2 regions of the Clostridium sp. genome follow, and region 2 is predicted to be linked to the other one. Evidence: riboswitches for the same ligand, from Rfam matches in the RefSeq annotation. Region 2 holds a riboswitch; the other holds the start of a gene.
What was found. Region 2 has a riboswitch for cyclic di-AMP ahead of LKE46_RS16065 (cell wall hydrolase). Riboswitches for the same ligand answer to the same signal wherever they lie in the genome.
Positions count from the first base shown of each region.

Region 1: another riboswitch for cyclic di-AMP. It lies ahead of ablA (lysine 2,3-aminomutase); the one in region 2 lies ahead of LKE46_RS16065 (cell wall hydrolase).

Region 1 is NZ_JAKVOI010000001.1:2,669,743-2,681,799, forward strand. It holds gene LKE46_RS13045 (GHKL domain-containing protein) at 14-310, opposite strand; gene LKE46_RS13050 (hypothetical protein) at 196-1,311, opposite strand; gene LKE46_RS13055 (LytR/AlgR family response regulator transcription factor) at 1,313-2,020, opposite strand; gene LKE46_RS13060 (hypothetical protein) at 2,209-2,577, opposite strand; gene LKE46_RS13065 (TetR/AcrR family transcriptional regulator) at 2,574-3,209, opposite strand; gene LKE46_RS13070 (cysteine hydrolase family protein) at 3,315-3,833, opposite strand; gene LKE46_RS13075 (helix-turn-helix transcriptional regulator) at 3,954-4,886, shown strand; gene LKE46_RS13080 (hypothetical protein) at 5,100-6,101, opposite strand; gene ablB (putative beta-lysine N-acetyltransferase) at 6,270-7,130, opposite strand; gene ablA (lysine 2,3-aminomutase) at 7,102-8,388, opposite strand; cyclic di-AMP (ydaO/yuaA leader) riboswitch at 8,551-8,679, opposite strand; partial or broken gene LKE46_RS17755 (ISAs1 family transposase) at 9,012-9,335, opposite strand; gene LKE46_RS13095 (ISAs1 family transposase) at 9,457-9,756, opposite strand; gene LKE46_RS13100 (ISAs1 family transposase) at 9,743-10,162, opposite strand; gene LKE46_RS13105 (lysozyme inhibitor LprI family protein) at 10,452-11,060, opposite strand; gene LKE46_RS13110 (hypothetical protein) at 11,182-11,787, opposite strand; gene LKE46_RS13115 (helix-turn-helix domain-containing protein) at 11,940-12,057, opposite strand, start outside.
Region 2 is NZ_JAKVOI010000001.1:3,219,082-3,231,138, reverse strand. It holds gene glmS (glutamine--fructose-6-phosphate transaminase (isomerizing)) at 1-1,616, opposite strand, end outside; gene glmM (phosphoglucosamine mutase) at 2,206-3,558, opposite strand; gene LKE46_RS16080 (NAD(P)/FAD-dependent oxidoreductase) at 3,652-5,244, opposite strand; gene LKE46_RS16075 (CdaR family protein) at 5,234-6,484, opposite strand; gene cdaA (diadenylate cyclase CdaA) at 6,448-7,302, opposite strand; cyclic di-AMP (ydaO/yuaA leader) riboswitch at 7,429-7,561, shown strand; gene LKE46_RS16065 (cell wall hydrolase) at 7,565-8,089, shown strand; gene LKE46_RS16060 (NAD(P)/FAD-dependent oxidoreductase) at 8,160-9,023, opposite strand; gene trxA (thioredoxin) at 9,127-9,444, opposite strand; gene LKE46_RS16050 (tetratricopeptide repeat protein) at 9,535-10,803, opposite strand; gene LKE46_RS16045 (DUF4652 domain-containing protein) at 10,846-11,604, opposite strand; gene ptsP (phosphoenolpyruvate--protein phosphotransferase) at 11,730-12,057, opposite strand, start outside.

The sequences.
Region 1 (12,057 bases), 550 kb from region 2:
GGAGAGCCAAATGTTAAATTGGAAGCATAATTTCCAAACGAAACAGCCCGGTTTCTGTTGTAATGGTCATGATGCCCCCGTTCTGTTCCACGTTATCCCGGATGCTTCGCAGGCCAAATCCATGATTCAACCGGTCTTGTTTTGTTGTCTGTCCGGTATAGGGAAGATCAGCCATCATCGGATTTTCCATGGAGATCATGTAGTAGAAATCGCTTCTGCTGATGGAAAGCGAAATAAACCGATGTTTTTCACCGGAAACTTTTTGATTGGCCTCAATGGCATTATCCAACGCATTTGCAAAATCGTACATATATCGAAAGTGGAAATTGATAAGGCTCTGCCAAACGCCCCAGACAATTTAAATTTAATTTGTGCCCTTTGCATTGGAGGAACTTTTGCGTTCAAAATTGCATCCACATTATCATCACCTGTATAGAAAAGAGCTTTCGTCATGTTTTCCCAACTCCCCTGTACATGGCCCAGATATTCTTGAACCTTCAAAAGATTCCCTGTTTCGCAGAGCTGCTCAATCCGGGTAATATGGTGCTTTATATCGTGCCGGAATTTTCGGATGTCCTCCTGGTTTTTCTTGTACATCTCAAAATACTGCAATTCCTGTTCAATATACTGCTGATTACGCTGTTCCAACTGTTTAAAATAATCTGTCGTTTTACTTTTCCAAAGTGAAATAAAATAAAGGACATCTGCAATAACAACTACCGCGGAAAAACAGGCCGAGATATAAAGCTGGATTCCGGTATTTTCAATCCTGTAATTTACCCACATAAACGGGTTCAAAAACATGGCTATCGTCCACAAGAGAAACGCAGGCAGAATTTCTATATAGCTAAAGAGTATTCTATGAGCATATTTGCGGTACTTATAGGCTGCTGCAATAATTACGCAATCCATTACAAGATTGCCGATTATCAAAGCGTAAAATGTAATTTCTCCACTTGAAATGATAGATTGTTTTATATCCATTGTTCCCGCAAGGAGTGCTGCACTGCTGGCGGGGAGACTTCTCAGCACCCATAGAAACGCGGCAATAACTATACTGTTTAATCGACGATCCGGTTCATTTACACCCGCAAGAATTACTATAAAAGCAAAGCAACTTATACCATATGCGATGATAGCTTCATTTACCAGACACACGCATTCCAGTGTGATAAAAAATGCTGCCATTGCAATGTTCTTTTTGTCCGGTGGAATTTTGGGGCTGACGAAAAGAAATACAAGTGCACCTGCCGATAACGTGTCAAATACGGCAGCTAATATTTCCAATACCACTAATGCAACTACCATCATATTACCTCGCTGTTCGTTTCATATAGGTATGAAACGCTTCGTCAAATTGCTTTTTTCTCAGTCTGCTAATGGGAATGGAATCTCCGTTTACCATAAGGACGTCGAGACTGTCAATAAATTTGATATATCGCAGATTGATTAAATAGCTGCGGTGTACCCTGTAAAAATCATTTGAACCTAAAAGATGTGTATAGAAATCAATTCTATTGCGGTCATAATAAGACTGTTTCTGCTGAACAATTTTTACGTTCTTGTCCTGTGCCTCAATATACAAAATATCCTTAACTTTTAAGACAGCCTCTTTGTCCTTGCTCTCCACATGAATTGTTTTTTGGTTCAGCAATTCCTTTTTTACCGCTGTGATCGCTTCAATCAACTTCTGGGGTTGAATCGGCTTGGTCAGAAAACGAAATGCCGATACTTCATAGCCAGTCATGGCAAATTCGTCATGGGAAGTGATGAACACAATATACATATCCGCTAAAAGTGCATGAACCTTTTTTGCAACTTGAATTCCATCAATGTCATCCATTTCTATGTCAAGAAAAAGCAGATCATAAGACATCCCCTGTTTTTCTATGGCCCTTATGAGCGTTTCCCCCGATGAATATTGTTCTGTGAGCAAATTAATATCGCGGTACGTCTTATTTATAAAATCAGACAATGATGACAATACAGCAACCTCATCATCACAAATCGCAATCCGCATAATTTGCACCGCCTTTTCATTTTCTATATCTTTTATATTATTATATACGGTTAACCGAATAGTATCAATAAATTATTACAGCGGATACCCCTGCTTGTTTAGCAATAGCATTTGCAATTCTCTTTGTATTACCTGATTTTGAATAATAACGCGCTTCAATATTCATAAATCGCCCTATTTTCAGCTATTTATTTAACTATCAATAGTGCAAACCTACCAATAATCGACTTTATGACAATGCAGCCAGCAACTACAAAAAGCGCAATTTTGGGATCATAAAGTATGGGGATTTTCCATTTGAATATTTGTGTTGCTGTTGTAAGTAATGCGGTTGTCCCAAAGATGTATCCCATGATGGTGAGCGGGTGAGCCGGTGCATTGCTGATAAATTTGCCGATTGTTGGCATAATCATGCACATTGCAAATCCAATTGCGCCCAAAGTAATAACAGCCGCTCTCGGCCCATTAATGAATAATATTTGTTTGCCAGATAGTCCTGCATAAACAATCAGGCTGGTTATAAACCACTCTGCCAGCAATATTCCAATTCCTTTCATTGTTTATCGCCCCTTAAATAGATTTTATTGAACATCGTAATATGTTTTTCTAAAAAAGATAAAGCTTCTTCATATTTTTCGGGCTGATTGTCATATTTTGATAACAGCAAATACAAAGGTGAATAAAACTGCAAGGCCATTACCATTGGGTCAGCATCAACATAAACTCCATCATTTATTAAATTAGTGAACACGCCTGATATATAATCTAAGCCCTTGTCTATTATCAATTCCCTGAAAAACTTGCCTGCCTCCGAAGTTCTATACTGTTCCATTGTCAACATTCTACGCAGTTGCGAACCATACTCTGTTTTAAGATAGAACTGAAACATTGTAACACTAATACGGAATAGTTCCTCCCTTACATCACTTTCTCCTGAGAGAATATTGGCCATGCTTTCAGGGGGAATAAAAGTAGAAACTTCCTCTTGATAACGACGCTCAATGTCTTTGAGAATTGAGTTGAAAATGTCTTGTTTTCCGCTATAATGCTTGTAAAGAGCGCTCTCCCGTATTCCGATTTCTTTTGATATGTCACGGATACCAACCCCATCATAACCTCTTTCAGAAAACAATTTTAGTGCAACTGTCAAAATAACTTCCTTTGTATCCCGTGTTTTGTTTTTTGGCATAATAACCTCCATCAATAAATATTGTGAGCAGTCGTTCACCATTATTATAGTGAACAGCTGCTCACTTGTCAAGAAAGGCTAGTCGGCCTTCTTCATTGACTGAGTTCAGTAATGTTTCTGTGCTTCAAAGATGTGATTAGGTAACAAGTCATTTAAACTAATGATTTTACTGCCTTTACTTTCATAATAGCGCAGCATTTCGTCAATTTTCCTTTTATCATAACTTGTAATGCAATCTGATAATACATTAACGCTATAATTTGCTTTGCGTAAATTATAACAGGTTGATTTAACACAAGCAACAGCATCTGCTCCTGTTATGTAGAAATCACATATTTCATTTTTACTAATAAAGTCTGTAAATTCTTCACTACTTAATGCGTTTCCTTTGTATTTTGTAAAAACATTTTTTGATACTATTTTCAAGTCTGAAGCTAATTCAGATCCATATGTATTGGGTTTAAAAGTCCTCGTGCCGGCTGATAAATTTTCATGCCTTATATAAATAACATGAATATTATTATTGACAATATCAATAGCTTTATTGATATTGTCAATAATACCCTTGTAATTCTTTGTTATGTCATTTTGAATATCAATTATTACTAAGGCTTTTTTCTGCATAGTGTCTCCTCCTGATAGGTAGATTGATTTGTTTACTTTTTTATTGTAACATGTAATTGTTGACAACATTATGGCAACAATCTATAATGATAAAAATAAATTTTGAAAGGCGGCTATCAGATGAAAGTTGACAGGCTTGTTAGCATTATTATGATACTCCTTGATAAAGAGCGTATAGGCGCACAGGAGTTAGCAGATATGTTCGAAGTTTCACCCCGCACAATCTACCGCGACATAGACACTATAAACATGGCGGGTATTCCTGTTCGCGGGGCACCGGGAGTGGGCGGCGGCTTTGAAATCATGCAGAAATACAAGATTGATAGAAAGGTTTTTTCGACTGCCGACCTTTCCGCTATCTTGATGGGGCTTTCCAGTCTTTCTAACATGATACGAGGTGATGAACTGGTAAACGCCCTTGCGAAAGTCAAAAGTTTTATCCCCGCCGATAGAGCGAAAGACATTGAATTAAAAGCAAATCAAATATATATAGATTTAAGTCCGTGGATGGGCAACAGGAACATACAACCATATTTAGGAATTATCAAAACAGCTTTACAGGAAAGTAAGCTACTGACCTTTGAATATACAGACCGCTACGGAAATAAAACCGCACGAACAGCCGAGCCGTATCAGCTTGTATTGAAAAGTAGTCATTGGTATTGGCAAGGGTATTGCCATAAAAGAAATGATTTTCGCTTATTCAAACTATCCCGCACATCAAACCTACAAATACAAGAGGAATTTTTTACGCCACGAGATTATCAAAAACCGCAGTTAGATTTTACTGATATTTTGACAACTATGCAAATAAAAATCAAAATTCGTATTCATAAATCTGTCATGGACAGGGTACTTGATTATTGCACTTATGAACACTTTTTGCCAGACGGTGATGAGCATTACATTGTTAGTTTTCCTTTCATAGAGAACGAATACTACTACAATATTCTTTTCAGTTTTGGGGATAAATGCGAGTGTTTAGAGCCGTTACATATCCGCACAGAAATGAAGCGTAGAATACATGATATAGCTACCTTATACGAAAACTAGAACTTTGTTTTGCTATCAAGAATGCTTGAAAAAGCAGATATTGATAAGCCTTTAACCATTCATCAACTTAGATTAGACATACTTTTGCCAGCAGAGCATTGATAGTCTTCACCTTTCATATTTATTCTTTGAACTTTGATATTTTGTATTAGTCGAATACCTTATCGTACTGGGAATCAAAATTAACAGGGGCATTTGTCTCCAGATAAAAGTTCACATTTGCATAATTTGGATTAAATAAAAATGGCCTTTTGCAGTTTCCTTTGGATCCCCGGTTGCAGTAATAGTTGCGTCGAAATTACCACCGCCGTTTTGTTTGTCAAAATTACCACTGAAATTCAGTTTCTTATTTCCGTCTTCATAGCCGCTTATATATTTTGTTTCGTAAATTCCGCTTATGGTACTGTTATCTATTTTTTCAATAGTCACCGTGGCCTCACCTATTTTTATAAACTTTCCATCTTTTTCAATTGTTATATTCTGGACGTATTTTCCAAGGTATTTTTCAGGGTTGGACAATTTGTCCGGGTTCGAGGAGTTGGCGGTCTGCACTATTGTTTTTTTACCTGAAAGATCAGGTTTTTTAACTGCAGTTGAGTTAATGTCATCTATTTTCAGCAGCAGTTCAAAGGTCAAATTGTGATTTTGATTGTTTTTATCGGTACCTGAAAGAACTCCTGATCCAAGTACGGTTTTGATCAACCCGTTCTTGTCTGTGGTGACAGTTCCCTTGATATTTTTTACAAATATATTGTCCGCGAGTCTGGGAACATTGAATCTGCCATCAGTTTTTTCTTCTCCGGAGGAACTGACAGCAGCATTTCCTCCAAATAAATTTTTGAATTGAAAGGATACCAGTGCATTTATAAGTGATGGTACCTGGGTGTTGTTCAAGGATCCCGAAAGCTCCCTGGATCCATCCTGCTTTACATTGACTGCAACGGAATCTTTTAGATTTCCCACAATGGCATCTGCTATCTTTTCAAAATCGGAAGCCCTGTCTTCATCAAAAGGATTTGCCATATTCCAGTTTGTGCCGTTTGTAAAATTAGTTACGGAATAAGAGGAAGATTTTTGGGGCTTATTTATTATGGTATTTTTGTCTATATAGTAATAGCTTTCAGCTTTCTTTGAGCCGTTGTAAATTGTATTTGTATCCTCCTTTGACTTATTCGATATATCGTATTTGGACAGATCACTGCTGGAATACACCACATTGGTGCCGTCCTTTATGACAAAGGATGTGTCTACGGTATAGTTTGAAAGTTCACCGGTGCAGGCTCTTATCAGTGATATTTTGTATTGTAAAAAATAAGCAGAGAAAATTTTTGGCTTTTCTCTGCTTATTGAACAGTTAAGTATCTACACATTGTCCTGTAAATTTCAGATATTATTGATGTTTTTTACCCAAATATTCATGTTCTCGAAACCACCGCATATATTGCAATTATTTATAAGTTTTCCTCTGAATGTATAGCCTTGCTTGCTGAGTACAAGATTAATACTAGGATGGATTGCTCTGGACAGACTATATAGGGTTATAAATCCCATTTTCTTAAGCTCCAATTCCAGGGAATAGATTATATTAGACAGTATGCCTTTATTCCTATAATGTGGATGAGTGACACAGTCGGTTATTTCTGCATTCAAATTTTCTCTATCCAGATCTGCTGAAGCTATGCCGATTATTCTGCTGTCATTGTCCACAGCTACCTTATATAGGACTTTTTTATTCAAAGTGTTTCTCAGATAATCTTCATTGAAAATTTCAGAGGGATAAGTGGAAAATATCTGGGAAAATAATTTTATCATATTCTTTATATCACTTTCCGCTGCATTTCTTATGTGGTAGTTGAAATTGCTGCTTTTATAGATAAAAGTGTCCTTCTTATTCAAGCTCTGTCTTAAAATCAGGTCCTCTTTAGAATGTTCACTATAGAGTCTTCTGTTTTTGTTGATGAAATAGGACATACAAAATGCATCCTTACCTTTAAAATAGCCATCTATTTTACCTTCCAATTCAAAACCTGCCTTAGTAAAATTATCCAGATATTCAATATCACAGTTGCATATGATTTTTCCAAGACGCTGTCTTGAAACAAAATGAATAAGTCTTTTTATATTTTGAACTGACATAGTGTAAAATTTGATTATTTTTACACGACTGTTGGTGTAGTCCACACATATTTTATCCTTATCTATTTTGATATAATAATTATTTAGCTGACAACTGCTTGCACTCATTATATTGTCTTCTCCTTTCCATTCTTGCATTATTGCTGGGAGTCAAACATACTCTCTCATTTCTAAACAATTTTTCCAGGCCTTCACGTTTAGTCTTCTTAAATTTTTGACATAGTCCACAATGTTTGCAGTGGTGGCTTTTATCGGATGGCTCAGTATAAGTACACAATACACCCTCATAGTTTCTGAGTATTAATTTTTCAGGTGTCTGTGAGATCAAATACTGGGGACCTACAGGTATTTTTCCACCGCCGCCTGGAGCGTCAATCACAAAAGTGGGTACTGCAAATCCAGAGGTATGACCGCGTAAAAGCTCCATGATTTCTATGCCGGTTGAAACTGATGTTCTAAAATGTTCAATACCCTGGGATAGATCACATTGATATATATAATAAGGTCTTATTCTGTTTTTTACTAATTTCTGTACAAGATTTCTCATAATATAAGGACAGTCATTGATATTTTTTAAAAGTACTGATTGATTTCCAAGGGGAATTCCTGAATCAACAAGCATCTTGCAGGCCAGCATTGATTCTTCGGTTACCTCGTTTGGATGGTTAAAATGTGTGTTAATCCAAACCGGATGATATTTTTTTATCATTCTGCACAAACTGCTGGTTATTCTCTGAGGCATGACAACTGGTACTCTGGTTCCAATTCTTATGACTTCAACGTGATCTATCTTTTTTATCTCCTTTAATATAAATTCAAGCTTCTCATCTGAAATACACAGTGCATCACCGCCGGATATCAATACATCTCTAACTTCGCTGTGAGCTTTTACATATTCTATAGCTCTTAATATATCATTGTTTGATAGAGAATTATCATCGTGCCCTGCAAACCGCCTTCTTGTGCAGTGTCTGCAGTACATAGAACATTTTTCAGTAACAAGGATGAGTACTCTGTCAGGATATCTGTGGGTTAATCCGGGAACGGGAGAATCGAGAGTTTCATGCAGTGGGTCATTTATATCACATTCTGATATTTTGGTCTCTTCTATGGTGGGAATCGCTTGTCTTCTAATAGGACAATTATAGTCATCCGGATCAATCAATGTTGCATAATAAGGTGTTATTGCCATCCTTAGCTTTTTAAGACTAGCTTTTACTCCATTTCTTTCGTCTTCAGTAAGATTTACTACCTGTTCCAGTTCCTCCAATGTGGTAAGTCTGTTAGAAATCTGCCATTTCCAACTGTTCCATTCATCTTTTGTGACGTCTTTCCATAGTGGTATATTCCAGTATTTTCTTCTCAAACCAAACACTCCTTTTAAAAGTTAACAATATAATATAAAGAATTATTTGTGCTACATGGAAGCTGCTGGATAATCAAAAAACAATAAGCTGCAGAGAAGTCTCCGCAGCTTATAAAGCCATAATTCAAAGGTATATCAAAAAATACAAATTCGTGTATACCAAAAACTTCCCTTCAACGCTTACGAGATTAGCTGACGGATTCGGATCGAAGAAATTAACCCTACCTGCCTACAGCAGGATTCACCCCAAAATTGGTTTTCCCGTTCAAATTGATTAAGCGCTAGTAACATTGTAACATTTTTCACATTTATTGTTATACACATAATCATAACACTTTAACATATACATGTCAAATGCACAAATATCCAAACACACGGCAAAAGCATGAACCCATCTCCTTCCAAAATTCTCTTACAAGAATTTTTTAAAAAATACCTTTGCAGTATTTATATATGAGATATGCCATATTTCCCCTGAAATATACTCTGGTATTACTGTGAGCTGGTGTAAGAAGCGGGCCAGAGCTTAGACCTTTACTCATTTAAAAGAAAACCTCATTCGAAACCGGATAGTCCTTGATGGATATATCCAGTCTATAAATTTGTACTCTTTTTAAATTTTCTTACATATGTCTAAAATTTATGAATAATATATATTCAAGATATTCCAGACTAAGCAATGCCTGAAACCTTCTGGATTTCAAGCTTTTCTTAGGATATCTTTCTTCATCTTTTTTTACTAAGTTAAGAGCAATTCTTTTTAGTAGTCCAATGTTTTGCGGTTTGTTTCCTGTTCTGTTCCTATTTTCATCTTCTCTAAAAGTTACATCCAGGTTCCAATGGGTGCTCTCAATTCCCCAATGTTTTCTTGCTGCTTGTGAGAAATCTTTTACATCCTTGATACTTCCCAGATAGTATCTACACTCCTCTGTCTTTCTGCCATTTTCTTCACACTTTCTAAATAACCATACCTATGCCATTTAATTTTCTCCACTCATTTTTAGCTTCCATCCATGATATATCAGTAGAATAGTAAAAGATTCTTTCTTCAATTCTGCCATGGGATTTTTACATAGTGCGGCAGCACTCAATTTTTTCATCCTTTACCTTCTCTCGTTTCACATCTTTGAAATATTCTTCTACCTCATTGTATAAAACCTTGTGGTTTTCTTTAAGTGCCAGGACATAGTCTGCTTTATTGTTTCTTACAATCTTTTCTGCAATATCTTTCTGGCATCCCATTGCATCAATTGTAACAATACTGCCCTTTATTAACAGCATATCAAGTAATTCAGGTATTGCAGTAATTTCATTGCTTTTTTCATCTGTCTTTACCTGCCCTATAATAAGTTTGTTACTGCTGCCCATGCACTTTTACTATATGAACTGCCTTTTTATTATTCCTTTTGTTTTCTGTTCCCCGCATTGTTTTTCCGTCGATTGCTATTATCGTGTTATTCTCAATCTCTGTTACTTCTCTCATCCAGAGCACAAAACATCTTTCAAACTGTTTGGGATCTATTAAATTTAATACTCTTTCAATTGTATGATGTGTTGGTATGCCGTTTGGCAGTTCAAGGTACTTCCTTAGCCAATCCTCTCTTTTAATTGCCCAGGCTTCAATGTCCTCCCAATCATTGCAGCTGCATATTGTCGCTGCAACTGCAATAAAAATGATATCTATAAGCTTATGCCTAACTTTACCTTCCTGTCTTATATCATAGATTACACTAAAATGCTCAAAAAAGCTTCCCTTATATTTTTTTACTACCATATTCAATAACCTTCATAACAGGACTTTAATTTTTAGTGGTAATTTATTCATTGGACAATCATTCCTTCATGCTTTTGCCGTGGGCAAAATTGCTGGGAACAAGCAGGCAGAACTATGAATGTGTATAAATACATATTCATAGTTATTTTCCAAAAAATAGAAATTACTACAGGAGCATAATCCTATACAATTTTCAAACAAATTCTGTCTCATCTATTATATTTTACACAAATCTATGAACGCTCTCTTTTTGTGTGCTTGCTAAAATATATCAAATAATAAATATATTTTAATTTGTCATATATTTATTAACTAATTCATAACATCTTTTCTTTGTTGAATTATATAAAGACATATAATATGCAACATTTTCAAAAGTTCCTCCATTATATTTTAACCCTTCTTTATTTGCCATATCTTCTTTCCATTCTATCCATTTAATTTGTTCATTTTTTAAATTCTTCATTATTTCTGGAGATAACTCTTTTTTTAGTAAGGCATAAATCTCATTTAATGCTTTATCATACATATCATAAGATTTTCCGTAATAACTCTTCATAGCATTTGTTATCCCAGAATCTGAATCCTTCTTTTCCGGTAAATCATCAAGTTCTTTTTGAATATTATCTAATTTTCCTAAAAATTCTTTTCTTCTTTCCTCTACTTTTGTTATTGTATTATCCTTCTGAATATTATCATTTTGTTTTATTCCATTTGTTAAATCTGACAAGCCTTTCTTATTTGAATTATCAACTTTGTCCAGACTATTTTCTGCTCGCTGATTTTGTTTTGGCTCACTTACGTAATTTTGATTTTCTTTACTGCCTTTTGTACATGCTACTAATGCAAGTATTAATAATGCCATGATAATAAAAAGTACAATTTTTTTATTTTTCATTAGTATTCCCCTTTTGATTTTATTTATAATTACATTGGGATATGTTTAAAATAGCGTTAATACAAGTATACAAAATTTTTAGGGAAGCCATTCTGACTTCCCTAATGTACCTTTAAGGCATTTAGAATTTTTTAGAAAGATAATACGTTACAGTTTTTATATCATTATTGTTTCCAGACTCATTCATCTCTTGAGATAGTTTCGTATTACAAGTAAACTTTTTATCATCATTTTGTAACCAAACAGCGGATATTGGTTTCCCAAAGTTGGCGTTATCAATAACAATGATGATTATATCTTTTAATCCATCTTTATTTACATCTTGAAATGAAACTGCTTTAACATCTACATTATATGGGAAAGGTGTATCTTCAAAACTATAAAGAATATCTCCATTTTCACTGGTTAGATAAAACACTACCGGTATGTGGTTGCCGCCTGTAATTTTCCCCGATACAAATTTTACATTACCCCATGAATTTAAATCAACCATAAAAGACTGATTTTCAATAGTAGTAAAACCTTTTATATTTTTTATATTATTGGTGCCAGGATCTGACTTTGAACTTGTTGCATTTGTGCTATTTTGAGTATAAGTTTTTGGTGTAGATGACACTGAAGATGATTGATTATTTTGTTGCGGAGGATTAGTAGTTAAATTGGTTCTTCCACAAGCCGTCATAAGCAAAGATGCTATAATAATTGTTGAAAATATTTTTTTATTCATATTTTCCCTCCTATGACTATTCTTTATCTATTCTATATATAATATTTAAATTTGCTATAGTAATGTCCTTTTTTCATTAAACATAACATAATTATATCAAATTTCAACATTAAATTAAAACACAGGCTGATTATTAAATAGAAAAAACATTCTCATTCCTTACCAAGAAGCCATAATATACTTACACCTAAAGCATCACCTATGGCAACAAGTTCCTTGTCTGTAACTGGCCTTGTTTTGGATTCAATTTTGGATATTGCTGTTTTTTCA
Region 2 (12,057 bases):
CTCGTAGTCAGTTCCTTAATATTACTTATCATTTTCTCAACCAGCTTCTGTTGAGTTGCTCCTGCTACAACTATGGTTCCATTTTCAATCAAAGCTATAGGTCCATGCTTCAGCTCTCCACCAGCATATGCCTCTGAATGGATATATGATACTTCTTTTACCTTTAACGATCCCTCCATGGCAACAGCATAATCAAGTCCTCTTCCTATATAGAACATATCCCTGTGAGTATAATTTCCGGCTGCAAAATCTTCAACAATATTTTCATTTTTCAATACTTTTTCAGCTTTTTCTGGAAGAGTAAGCATCTCTGATTTCAATTCTTCAATTTCTTCTTCATTTAAAGTACCTTTATTTTGTGCAAGAAACAAAGCCAATGTATACATTACGATAAGTTGTGTCACATAGGCTTTAGTAGATGCAACTGCAATTTCAGGTCCGGCCCAGGTATAAAGAACATCTTCAGCCTCCCTTGATATTGTACTGCCTACAACATTTGTTACAGCTATTACTCTTGCGCCCTTTTCTTTTCCTTCTCTAAGTGCTGCTAGGGTATCAGCCGTCTCACCGGACTGACTCACTATTATCATCAAGGTTCTGTTATCTATTATAGGATCTCTATACCTGAATTCCGATGCTACATCTACTTCTACAGACATTTTTGCAAGCTTTTCTATTGCATATTTCCCTATAATTCCAGCATGATATGCTGTTCCACAAGCTACAATATATATTTTATCTATATCATCTATCTGTTCTTTTGTCAGTTTTATATTATCAAGAGTAACAGGTTTTCCCGGCATAATTCGTGAAGTCATTGTATCCTTTATTGCCTTTGGCTGTTCGTGTATTTCCTTTATCATGAAATGATCGTATCCGCCCTTTTCAGCAGCATCTGCATTCCATGTTACATGAAATATATCCCTATTGATCTGATTCTTGCTGCCGTCTAAAATCTTTACACCTGTTTTATCAAGTACTACAAACTCGTTGTCATTCAACAGATATACATCTCTTGTATAATTCAATATGGCAGGTATATCAGAAGCTATAAAATATTCATTGTTTCCGGTACCAACTACAAGAGGGCTGTCCTTCCTTGCTGCAACAATCTTGTCTGGTTCCCTGGATGAAATCACCCCTATGGCGTAGCTTCCTTTCAGTCTGGAAACCGCCTTCATTACAGCATCTGTCAGATCGCCATGGTAAAAATAATCTACAAGCTGTGGAATAACTTCCGTATCTGTATCTGAAACAAATTTATAGCCTTTGGATTTAAGCATCTGTCTCAATTCAACATAATTTTCTATTATGCCATTGTGAACTACACTTATAGTTCCATCTCCATTACTGTGTGGATGTGCATTTACATCTGACGGCTCACCATGTGTTGCCCATCTTGTATGCCCTATTCCTATATATCCTTTCAAAGGTTTGTCTTTCAATTTACCCTCTAAATTTGAAAGTCTTCCCTTGCATTTAGTTACATTTATATGATCATTGTCAATTACCGCAACACCTGCTGAATCATATCCTCTGTATTCAAGCTTACTCAAGCCATTCACCAATATAGGTGTTGCATTCTCATTACCAACAAACCCAACTATTCCGCACATACTAATCTTCCTCTCAAAATTTGATAATTTGGATTTATCCTGTTATAAAACTATATTTTAGATACACAAACAAAATCCCCATACTCCAACATCTAAAAAAGAGTATAAGAAATGAGCCTATTGATATTCTTTTTTTAACAGGACATAATTGTGATTGATATAAGGGATACAAGAATTATCCCAGCTTCTCAATGAATATTGAGGTTTCAACACCAGACTGATGTTGTTTCAGAAATCACTTTCTGAGTTTATCAGCCGTTAACGGTAGTGCGACATACCGTGGGGCACCCGCCGAAGAATTCGATACTCCCCATCCTCGTCAACTTAAGTGACACTCCAAATCTATGATTGGGTTAGTGGAACTTGAATTTCACTTAAGTCCTGGCGCTTTTATGAAATAATTTCTTTATAATCACCTTCCTTCCCGAAATTAACAGCTTTAAATATTCCGTCAATACATTATATGATTTAAAATCATTCTTTGTCAACTATTAACACTATTAACTTTATATTAACATGTCTATATTTTATAATCAAACAAGATATAAATACCCATCCGGCATCTATACCTTGCATACAAAAACATCAATTATAAATTGGCCTTTTTTTCAATCAAACTTGCAAGATTACTCGCCATGTCATCTATTTCAGACTGTATCTTTCCTTCCAGCATTACCCTGACAAGCGGTTCTGTTCCAGATGGCCTTATAAGGACTCTCCCGCACCCATCCAATTTTTTCTCCATTTTTTCTATTTCAGACATTATCTGCTCATCTTCATTATATATATTTTTCTTGTCATTGGGTACTCTGGCATTTACAAGTACCTGCGGCAGCTCCTTTATAAAGGATGCAAGTTCCGAAAGAGTCCTGCCGCTCTCTTTTACTATGGAAGCTATTTGAAGTGCTGTAACAAGTCCGTCACCTGTCGTATTATAATCCAGCATAATTATATGTCCTGACTGTTCGCCGCCCAGTACATACCCATTCTTTTTCATTTCTTCCAGAACATATCTATCTCCAACCTTTGTCTTTACAGTATTTATATTTTCATTTCTCAATGCTATATCCAGTCCAAGATTACTCATAACAGTAACAACTACAGAATTTTTATTCAATCTTCCCCTGGATTTCAAGTACTTTCCTATTATTCCTATTATAAAATCACCATTTATCAAATTTCCATTTTCATCTACAGCAAGGCACCTGTCTGCATCGCCGTCAAAAGCAAGTCCCAAATCACATTTCTTTTTCACTACATAATCCATAAGTTCCTCTGGATGCGTAGAACCGCAATTTTTATTTATATTTATTCCATCAGGATCATTGTTTATTACATAAACGTCTGCACCCATCTCCTTGAAGGCTTTGACCGATGTCTTGGATGATGCTCCATTTGCACAATCAAGTGCTACCCTGAGCCCCTTTAAATTTACATCTATAGTTGATTTGGCAAATTCTATATAGTCAGTAAGAGCCTTGTATATTTTATTTGTCTTGGCTCCTATTTTTTCACCTGTCAGTACATCTATTCCCTTAAATTCACTTTCAATAAGTCGTTGTATTTTATCTTCCAGTTCATCTGAAAGCTTATATCCCTGTCCATTAAAAAATTTAATTCCATTGTATTCTACAGGATTATGAGATGCCGATATTACAACACCCGCATCTGCACCGTATTTTTTTGTGAGATATGCTATTGCAGGTGTTGGTATGACCCCTACACATATGGCTTTTGCTCCAACTGAAAGTATTCCTGAAACCAATGCCCCTTCAAGCATGTCTCCAGATATTCTCGTATCCATTCCAACAAGTATTTTAGGGCTTCCGGCTCCTTCCGTCAGTACACAGGCCCCGGCCTTCCCCAGCTTGTACGCCAGTTCACATGTCAATTCCTTGTTTGCAATCCCTCTGACTCCATCAGTTCCAAACATTCTATGCATTAAAAATACCTCTCTTATCAATTGTTAATCTTAAAATCAAATACACAAATCACATTATATTATACTGTGAATATTTATTCAAATGTTATTTATTTAAAAAGGCTTGTATTTACACATTATTTTTTCAGCTACTTTTATTCCATCAACTGCCGAAGATATTATACCTCCTGCAAATCCCGCACCTTCACCACATGGATAAATTCCCCCTGCAGATATGCTTTCAAGATTTTCATTCCTCGGTATCCTGACAGGTGCTGAAGTTCTAGTCTCTATTCCGGTTATAACACCATCTCCACTTGAAAACCCCTTTATTTTCCTTTCAAAATTCACAAATCCATCTTTAAGTGCCTCAATGACAGACGAAGGAAGACACCTCCTTAAATCTGCAAAATTATACCCGGGTCTGTAGCTTGGTTTTACACTTCCAAATTCATGCGATACACTATCTTCCAAAAAATCCCTTATTAATTGAACTGGTGCTTCGTAGCTTTCTCCTCCAACTTTATATGCCATACTCTCATAATGTCTCTGGAATTCCATACCGCTGAGAGGAAGATTATCTTCAAAGTCATTTTTGTCTACAGTTACAACTACAGCGGAATTGGCATTTCTTCCATCTCTTTTATAGTTGCTCATTCCATTTGTAACCAGCATGCCATTTTCGGAAGATGCTGCTACAACTTCTCCTCCAGGACACATGCAGAAGCTGTACACACCTCTTCCATTTTTACTTTTTGAAGTAAGTCTATAATCCGATGCACCAAGCCTTGGATGTCCGGCATATCTTCCATATTGATTTACATCTATCATGTGCTGGAGATGTTCAACTCTTACCCCAATGGCAAAAGGCTTCTGCTCCATAAATATGTTCTTTTCAAGCAACATCTCATATGTATCTCTTGAACTGTGCCCTATGGAGAGCACAAGATCATCACATGGCAGTTCTTCACTACCTATTGTAATTGACTCAAGTTTATCGTTTCTGACATTAAGATCGTTTAACTTCGTATTGAATAATATTTTTCCTCCATTTTTTTCTATTTCACATCTTATATTTTTTATAACATTCTTAAGTATGTCAGTTCCAATATGTGGCTTGCCGCTGTACAATATTTCTTCAGGTGCTCCATGCCTGACAAAAGTCTCAAGTACAATTCTACATCTGCCGTCTTTTGTTCGCGTAGTAAGCTTCCCATCTGAAAAAGTGCCTGCACCACCTTCCCCAAATTGTACATTTGATTCGGTATTCAATTGTCCGGTTTTCCAAAATCTCTCTATGGTGTTTGTTCTATCCTCTACCTTCTCACCTCTTTCCACTATAATAGGTTTATAGCCGAATTTGGCCAGTAGAAGACCTGCAAACATTCCAGCAGGTCCCATCCCTATTACAACTGGTCTATTAATGAGTTTTTGTGTCCCAAGTTTAACGTTATACTGATGTCTTTCATAAAATACTATATTTTTATCATGTATTCTTGACATCAATCTCTCTTCGTCTTCAGTTTCAATTTCTACTATATAATTCAACCTTATTTTGTTTTTTCGCCTGGCATCTACAGATTCTCTCAATATTCTAAATCTTTTTATACTCTCTTCATCTATATTCAATTTTTTAGCTGCCTTGGTCTTTAGAGTTTTTAAATCTTCATCAAGATTTATAGTCAAGCTATTTATTTTAATTGGCATTTTCACCCTCCGATGTTTTTTTGCTGATAATAACTTTCACGTTCTGTGGATTCTTTGATATAAGAGATACACCTTCAGGAAGTATCACATTTAAAGGAACGCTTTCCTCACCCTGGGACACGGAAGATAGATCTATAAAGCAAGATATGTCATTCTCGCTCAAATTGCTTAAAATACTTTCATTCCCGGAAACTACAATTGAAGAACTATTGTTTGAAAGTTGAGCCGTATAATTGTTATTCAGATTTCTCATTTCTATGTTAAGATTAAAGCTCTTCTCTTCAACCCCATTTGATTCACCACTTTTGGTTACTTCAACTTTCAAATTTACATATCCATTGCTATTTACAAGCTTTATTCCATCAGGTATTATCAATTTTACATCCACACTCCTGCTGCTTGAAATCGGGCTTAAATCCAATGGTTCCGTATCCAACCCATCCAGACTGGAAACAAGCTTGCGTTCGCCTGATACATATACTTTATCAGGCAGAGATACTACTGATCTAAGTATCATATTATCCTGAATCTTACCTACAGTCTTTATTTGAACAGGTACACTCTTGATATAAGCAACAGGTATATCTATGTTGACATATTTCGGACTTATATTTACATTTTTTACAATAGTTCCAGATGAATCCTCTGCTTCAAGAGCAACTTTTACTTTTGTATTTTTGCTGATATTTTTTATATTATATCTTGCAACTACATAATTCAAATTGTAGACTATGCTTGACGGACCGGATATCTGAGCATTTTTTATATTCAGCACAGGATTTACTGCATGAAGTCCATTCTTGGTTTCACCCTCTATGATAAGTTTTACTGGAACCGTCTTCTTAAAAATATCATCCAGTTCTATGGTCATCCATAAATTTTCTTCATTTAATATACTTATATTCTTCGGGCGCTTTTTAACTTTCACAGGTACATTGTTTTTCCCTTTTTTCATGACATAAGAACTCAAATCACATTCCAGTTCAAAATCATCAGGATTTATTGAAAACACCTCCGAAGCATTCCCTTTTACATCAAGAGATATTTTGTAATTATCGTCTCCTACCTTTATAAGATTTGACCGGGTGAGTGCAGTTTCATTTACTATTTTCACTGGAACAGAAATCTTCCTTTCCCTCATTGGATTTTCTACATTAAATATGTAAAGCCACAAGATAAAAGATATAATAATACAGCAGGCCCTTACAAGGATTTGGTTTTTTGAAATTTTCGCTTCCATTTATTTACTTTCCCCCTAAATCCCGACTGTTTTTCAGATCTGCTTTTCATTATACGTATCAATAAATTTCTAAGATGGTCTTTCGTATAGTCCCGTGTAATTCGGCCATGCACCGCAAGTGAAATAACCCCGGTCTCCTCAGATACAATAATCACCAGTGCATCTGATTTTTCAGATATTCCAAGTCCTGCCCTATGTCTTGTACCTAACTTCTTGTTCAAATCCCCATTATCGGTAAGTGGTAGGAAACATCCTGCAGCTACTATTCTATTGTTTTTTACAACAGCGGCTCCATCATGAAGAGGGGTATTAACTACAAATATGTTCTCCAGAAGTGCAGAAGATAGTATGGCATCGAGTCTTGTCCCTGTCTTTATTATATCCTGCAGCCCCGTAACCTGTTCTATTATAATAAGTGCCCCTGTTTTGCTTTTGGATAAATTATCCACCGCATTCACAATTTCAGTTATAATATTCCGCATGGTTTCTTCGTCATCGAAAATATGCTTGTCAGTAAAAGCAGTCCTGCCCAAATGCTCGAGTGCACTTCTGATTTCAGGCTGAAATATGATGATAATTGAAAGAACACCTATTGTCAATGTCTTTGTAAGTATCCAGTTTAACATTGTCAGATTAAAAAAACTGCTTATGGGTATCAATAGTATTAAAAGTATTATTCCCTTTAAAAGCTGTTCTGCTCTCGTTTCCTTTAGAAGCATATATGCTTTATATAAAATATAGGATACTACAAGTATATCCATTACAGATGACAAACTCATGTATTTTATCGAATTAATAAGTATTTGCAGCAGCTCCAAGTATCCCACCATCCCTTACAGAATATCTATTTACAATTATACACTATTTAATATTATTTATATCAGAGCTAAAAAGTATTTTATAAAATTTTAATAAAATCCGTATTTTTTTTTATAAAACGGACACAATATCATTAGCCTAAGTTTAACAAAAAAACACGGGGAAACCAAAAAACACTTGGGGTGAATCGTATTTATACGTAGGTTATGCCTTTACCGAACCCGTCAGCTAACCCCGCAGGTAACAAGGAGAGGATTTTATTTGAAAAAATTTTTTTGCTTTGTAAGTTTATTATTCATGCTATTTACTCCATTGGAAAAGATATCAGCAAATTCCATAATAAAAAAAGATATCAATCTTTTCAATGAAGAGGAAGAGATAGTCCAGGTATTTAACTACTCAAATCAAAAATTATATATAACTCAAAAAGACGTAGATTTAATGGCAAAAGTCGTATATGCAGAAAGCAATTGCGAGCCCTTTGAAGGGCAGGTTGCTGTAGCTTCTGTTATACTGAACAGATTGAAATACCCGGAATTCCCGAAAACCGTGCAGGAAGTAATAAATCAAAGGGGCGCTTTTTCCTGCGTTAGAAATGGAAATGTACCCGCAGTTCCAAACCAAAATAACTACAATGCAGTATCACAGGCATTAAAAGGGGTAGACCCCACAAATAAGGCAGTATTTTTCTATAATCCAAGAATAGCTACATCAACATGGATGAAAGATATAGGCAAGAGAAATGTTAAATCCATAGGTCATCATGTTTTCTTTGCAGCGGATTAATACGCCTGGCAGTTAGTAAAAAGGGGATGTCGCACTAAAAAATCAGTGTGACATCCCCTACTTTTTCTATTTACTCAATTGAATCCAGATAGGCAACCGCACTCAAAGCTGCCACCTGTCCCTGGCCAACTGACTTCATATATTGATAAGGTTTCCCGGTACAGTCTCCTGCTGCAAAACAACCTTTTATATTCGTCTTCATATCAAGATCTACCTTTATATGATTATTTTCCATGTCGAGTCCAGGCACAAGCTGGCCTGGTGATATACTGTCTTTTAAGACAAATATACCGTCTGCCTCAATTTCTCCATTTTTAAGTATAACCTTTTCTGCTTTATCACTACCCTGTATTTCTACAGCTCTTTCCCTTATAATTTCTATATTCTCATTTAATTTTAATTCACCTTTATACATTGGTATGTAATATATCTTGCCGGCAAGCTCACTAACATAGTTTGCTTCAGTTTCTGCTTCCTTGTTATATCCTATTATACATACCCTCTTACCTTTGTAAAGCGGCGCATCACAAGTAGCACAATAACCTACGCCCCTGCCCAAAAACTTCTCTTCTCCATTTAGAGGTTTTGTATATTCGACACCCGTTGCAATTATAACGGATTTTGCTTCATACATTTTCCCATTTGAATCCAGCGCAAAATAGTCTCTCATGGCATAAATAGTATTTATCTTTTCCGTAATTATGGATATATCGAGAAATTTTATATGCTCTTTAAATTTTTCTTTAAACTGCTGTCCCGTCATGTTGTAAAAGCCAAGATAATTATTTATTATAGGTGCTTTTACCAGCTTGTTGCTTAATTCTTCTATCCCGAACAAAGCTATATTCTTATTTCTTATCTTTGCATTAATTGCCGCTGCAAGACCTGCCGGCCCGCTGCCAACTACAGCTATATCGTACCTTGTACCTTCCATTTGGTTACCATCTCCATTTAAAAGTTTATAATAAAATGGCAAATCAACATAACAGTCAATCTGCCATTTCAATTCCATAATGGATAATCTATGACTATCAAAATTATATATGCTTTTCCAGTACTTGTTTTACGGCCTCTTTAGGTTTGAATCCAACAAACTTATCCACTACATTTCCATCCTTAAATACCATTACAGTAGGAATGCTTGAAACTTTGAATTGGGAAGCTGTATTAGGGTTTTCATCTACATTCACCTTGAAGAATTTGGCCTTTGATCCAACTTCTTCGGACACCTCATCCATTATAGGTGACAGCATTTTACATGGTCCACACCATGAAGCCCAAAAATCCACAACTACAGGAGCAGATGACTCATTGACCGACTGTGAAAAATTTTCATCTTTTATTTCTTCTATCATTCTTTCCAACCTCCTTATACCCTATAAGGGTATATCTTTTAATTATATTCTATACTCTATTATTTACTTAGTCAATATTTTTACGCATATTCAACTTCCTATTATAGAATGTATCACAGAATTATTATATATGGAAGTTGGATATTTATCTACCAATCTCTGTGCATACGCTTTAGCCATAGATTTATCCAGATCTCTGTAAATAAGTGCAAGTCTGTAAATTACCGTTTCTTCATATGATCCATCTTTATAATTCTTGTCATATTTGTCATAGTAACTTATAGCATTTTCTATATCACCGGATAGTTCAAGATTATAACCCAGCATGTAGATTATATCCGGGTATATAGAACTACTTAAACCATACCGGAAAGCCTTTTGAAGATATTCTTTTGCTTTTGTGTAATCCCTGTTGTTCAAGTAACTGCACCCTTTATTATAGAAGTAATCAACTCCATCTGAAACAAGAAGCTGTTTGGCTTTTATTAGAATCACCTTTTCATTAATAGTCAGAGAATCATCTTCTTCTTTAAAATTCATAAGTTCACTGTATAATTTATCATAATCTCTATTACCCATATAACTTTTAATGTCATTATAAGGGAAATTGCTTTTTTTAATATTTTTTTCTTTTTTAGGAACTTTTGAAGATTGACTTTTTTTGTCATTATGTACTACTTCATCTTTATAATGTTTCTGACCATTTATTAAACTTAACAAGTTAATTCCTTTTATATTTTGCAGCTTTCCATAATTATTTTTCCCAACTAACAAAAAATATAATACAGAGATTATTGCAATTACAATTATTATAGATATACAAATTTTTCTTTTTAAATTTACCTGTTTTTTAACCATCTTCATATCCTGAAGAGATTTTCTGGTTTGTCTTGCCATCTTATTATTTCTGTCAATTTGAAAAACCTTGTCCAAAAGTTCAATTGACTTGGAATATTTACCTTTTTTTATGTAACATAGTGCCAGATAGTTGTTTACATCAATCATATTGAAATCACTTTCACTGCATTGTTCAAGTAATGGAATCGCCTCATTGATTTTTAATTTTTTTATAAAGGATATTGCCTTATTATATAGTATCTTCCTGCTTACATCTCCATTTGAATTCTCAAGGTATTTTTCTGAAACTCCGTCTTTATTTGTCTGTGCATTCATCTTCCATAATTTACGGGCCGTTTCAATATCACCTTTTAAATACATGAGAAGTCCCTTTAGATTAATAGCGGCCGCATTGTGTAAATCAATAGATATGCTTTTTTCACACAATTCTACAGCCTTATCTATGTAACCGTCATTATACTTGTCCAAAGCTTTTGTATATATTTTTCGAGACTTATCCATAAAATTTACTCCTTCAGTAATTCAAAAGCATTTACATAATCATTATATTTCTGAAATTAATTTTCCGCTAGAGTCTCTAACTTTCATATCACTATTAAGGCTTGGATCAAAAGGCTCAATCACCCAATTTTCTATATGGGATTTATTATAGACATCGTCATCATATACATTTACCTTTAGATTTAACTTATTTCCATTTTTCTCCGCAGACATAACCTGCTGTTTGTCACTTGGTGTATCCAGAACCAAAAATACTTTCCCTGTATTCACATTCAGCATATACAGGTTTCCGCCTTTTGAAACCGTACCCATTGACATTCCAATAACAACGAGCAAATTTTCATCATCAGCCCATTCAATTGATTTAGGGGATTTTTGTGAATTATTTATAAGTTCAAAAGAATAAACTTTATCATTGCCTTTCAATATTATCTTGCCCTGTCCCTCTTCTATTGCCTCTTCACCTTTTCCCTCTATAGTTGCACTATATGTACCACCTTCGGAGCTTTCCCAGGGAGTATTGAATTCAACCTTGGTATTGCTGTCCAATTCCTTCTTGGTAAACTCAATTCCACCTGAAGTCTTAACTTTTGTATTGACTTCTTCCTGCTTGACTTCTTCCTTTTTGTCTTTAGTTTCACTACTGGACTTTTGAGTTGATTTTTGTGAATCCGCAGAATTATTATCCGAAGGAACTTGTGAAGTACTTGTATTATTTTTGCTGCACGCAGTAAATCCCAATGCCAAAATCAAAAAGAGAACACCTATGGATATACTCTTAACCATCTTAAAACTTTTCATAAAACCCCTCCTATCAAGGTAATTACACTATATCTATAGATTACCAATAAATCTGAATTTTTTCAATGCTTCAAATACAAAATCCCCACAATATCACTATCGGGGGATTTTAAAACTCAGTTATTTTATTTCTCCATTATGAGTTGTTTTGCTTTCAGTATTGAAGATGCACTCATTGAAAATTCATCCAGTTCATATTCTACCAATGTAGGAATAGCCCTCTCATCACCAGCCATCTCACCGCACATTCCACACCACTTTCCAGCCCTGTGTGCAGATTGTATTGTCATCTCTATAAGTTTCAGCACTGCTGGATGCATTGGATTATACAAGTATGATACTTTTTCATTCATTCTATCTGCAGCTAAGGTATATTGAATCAAATCATTAGTCCCTATACTAAAGAAATCTACATAATTGGCAAGTTCCTGAGAATTCACAGCAGCGGCAGGT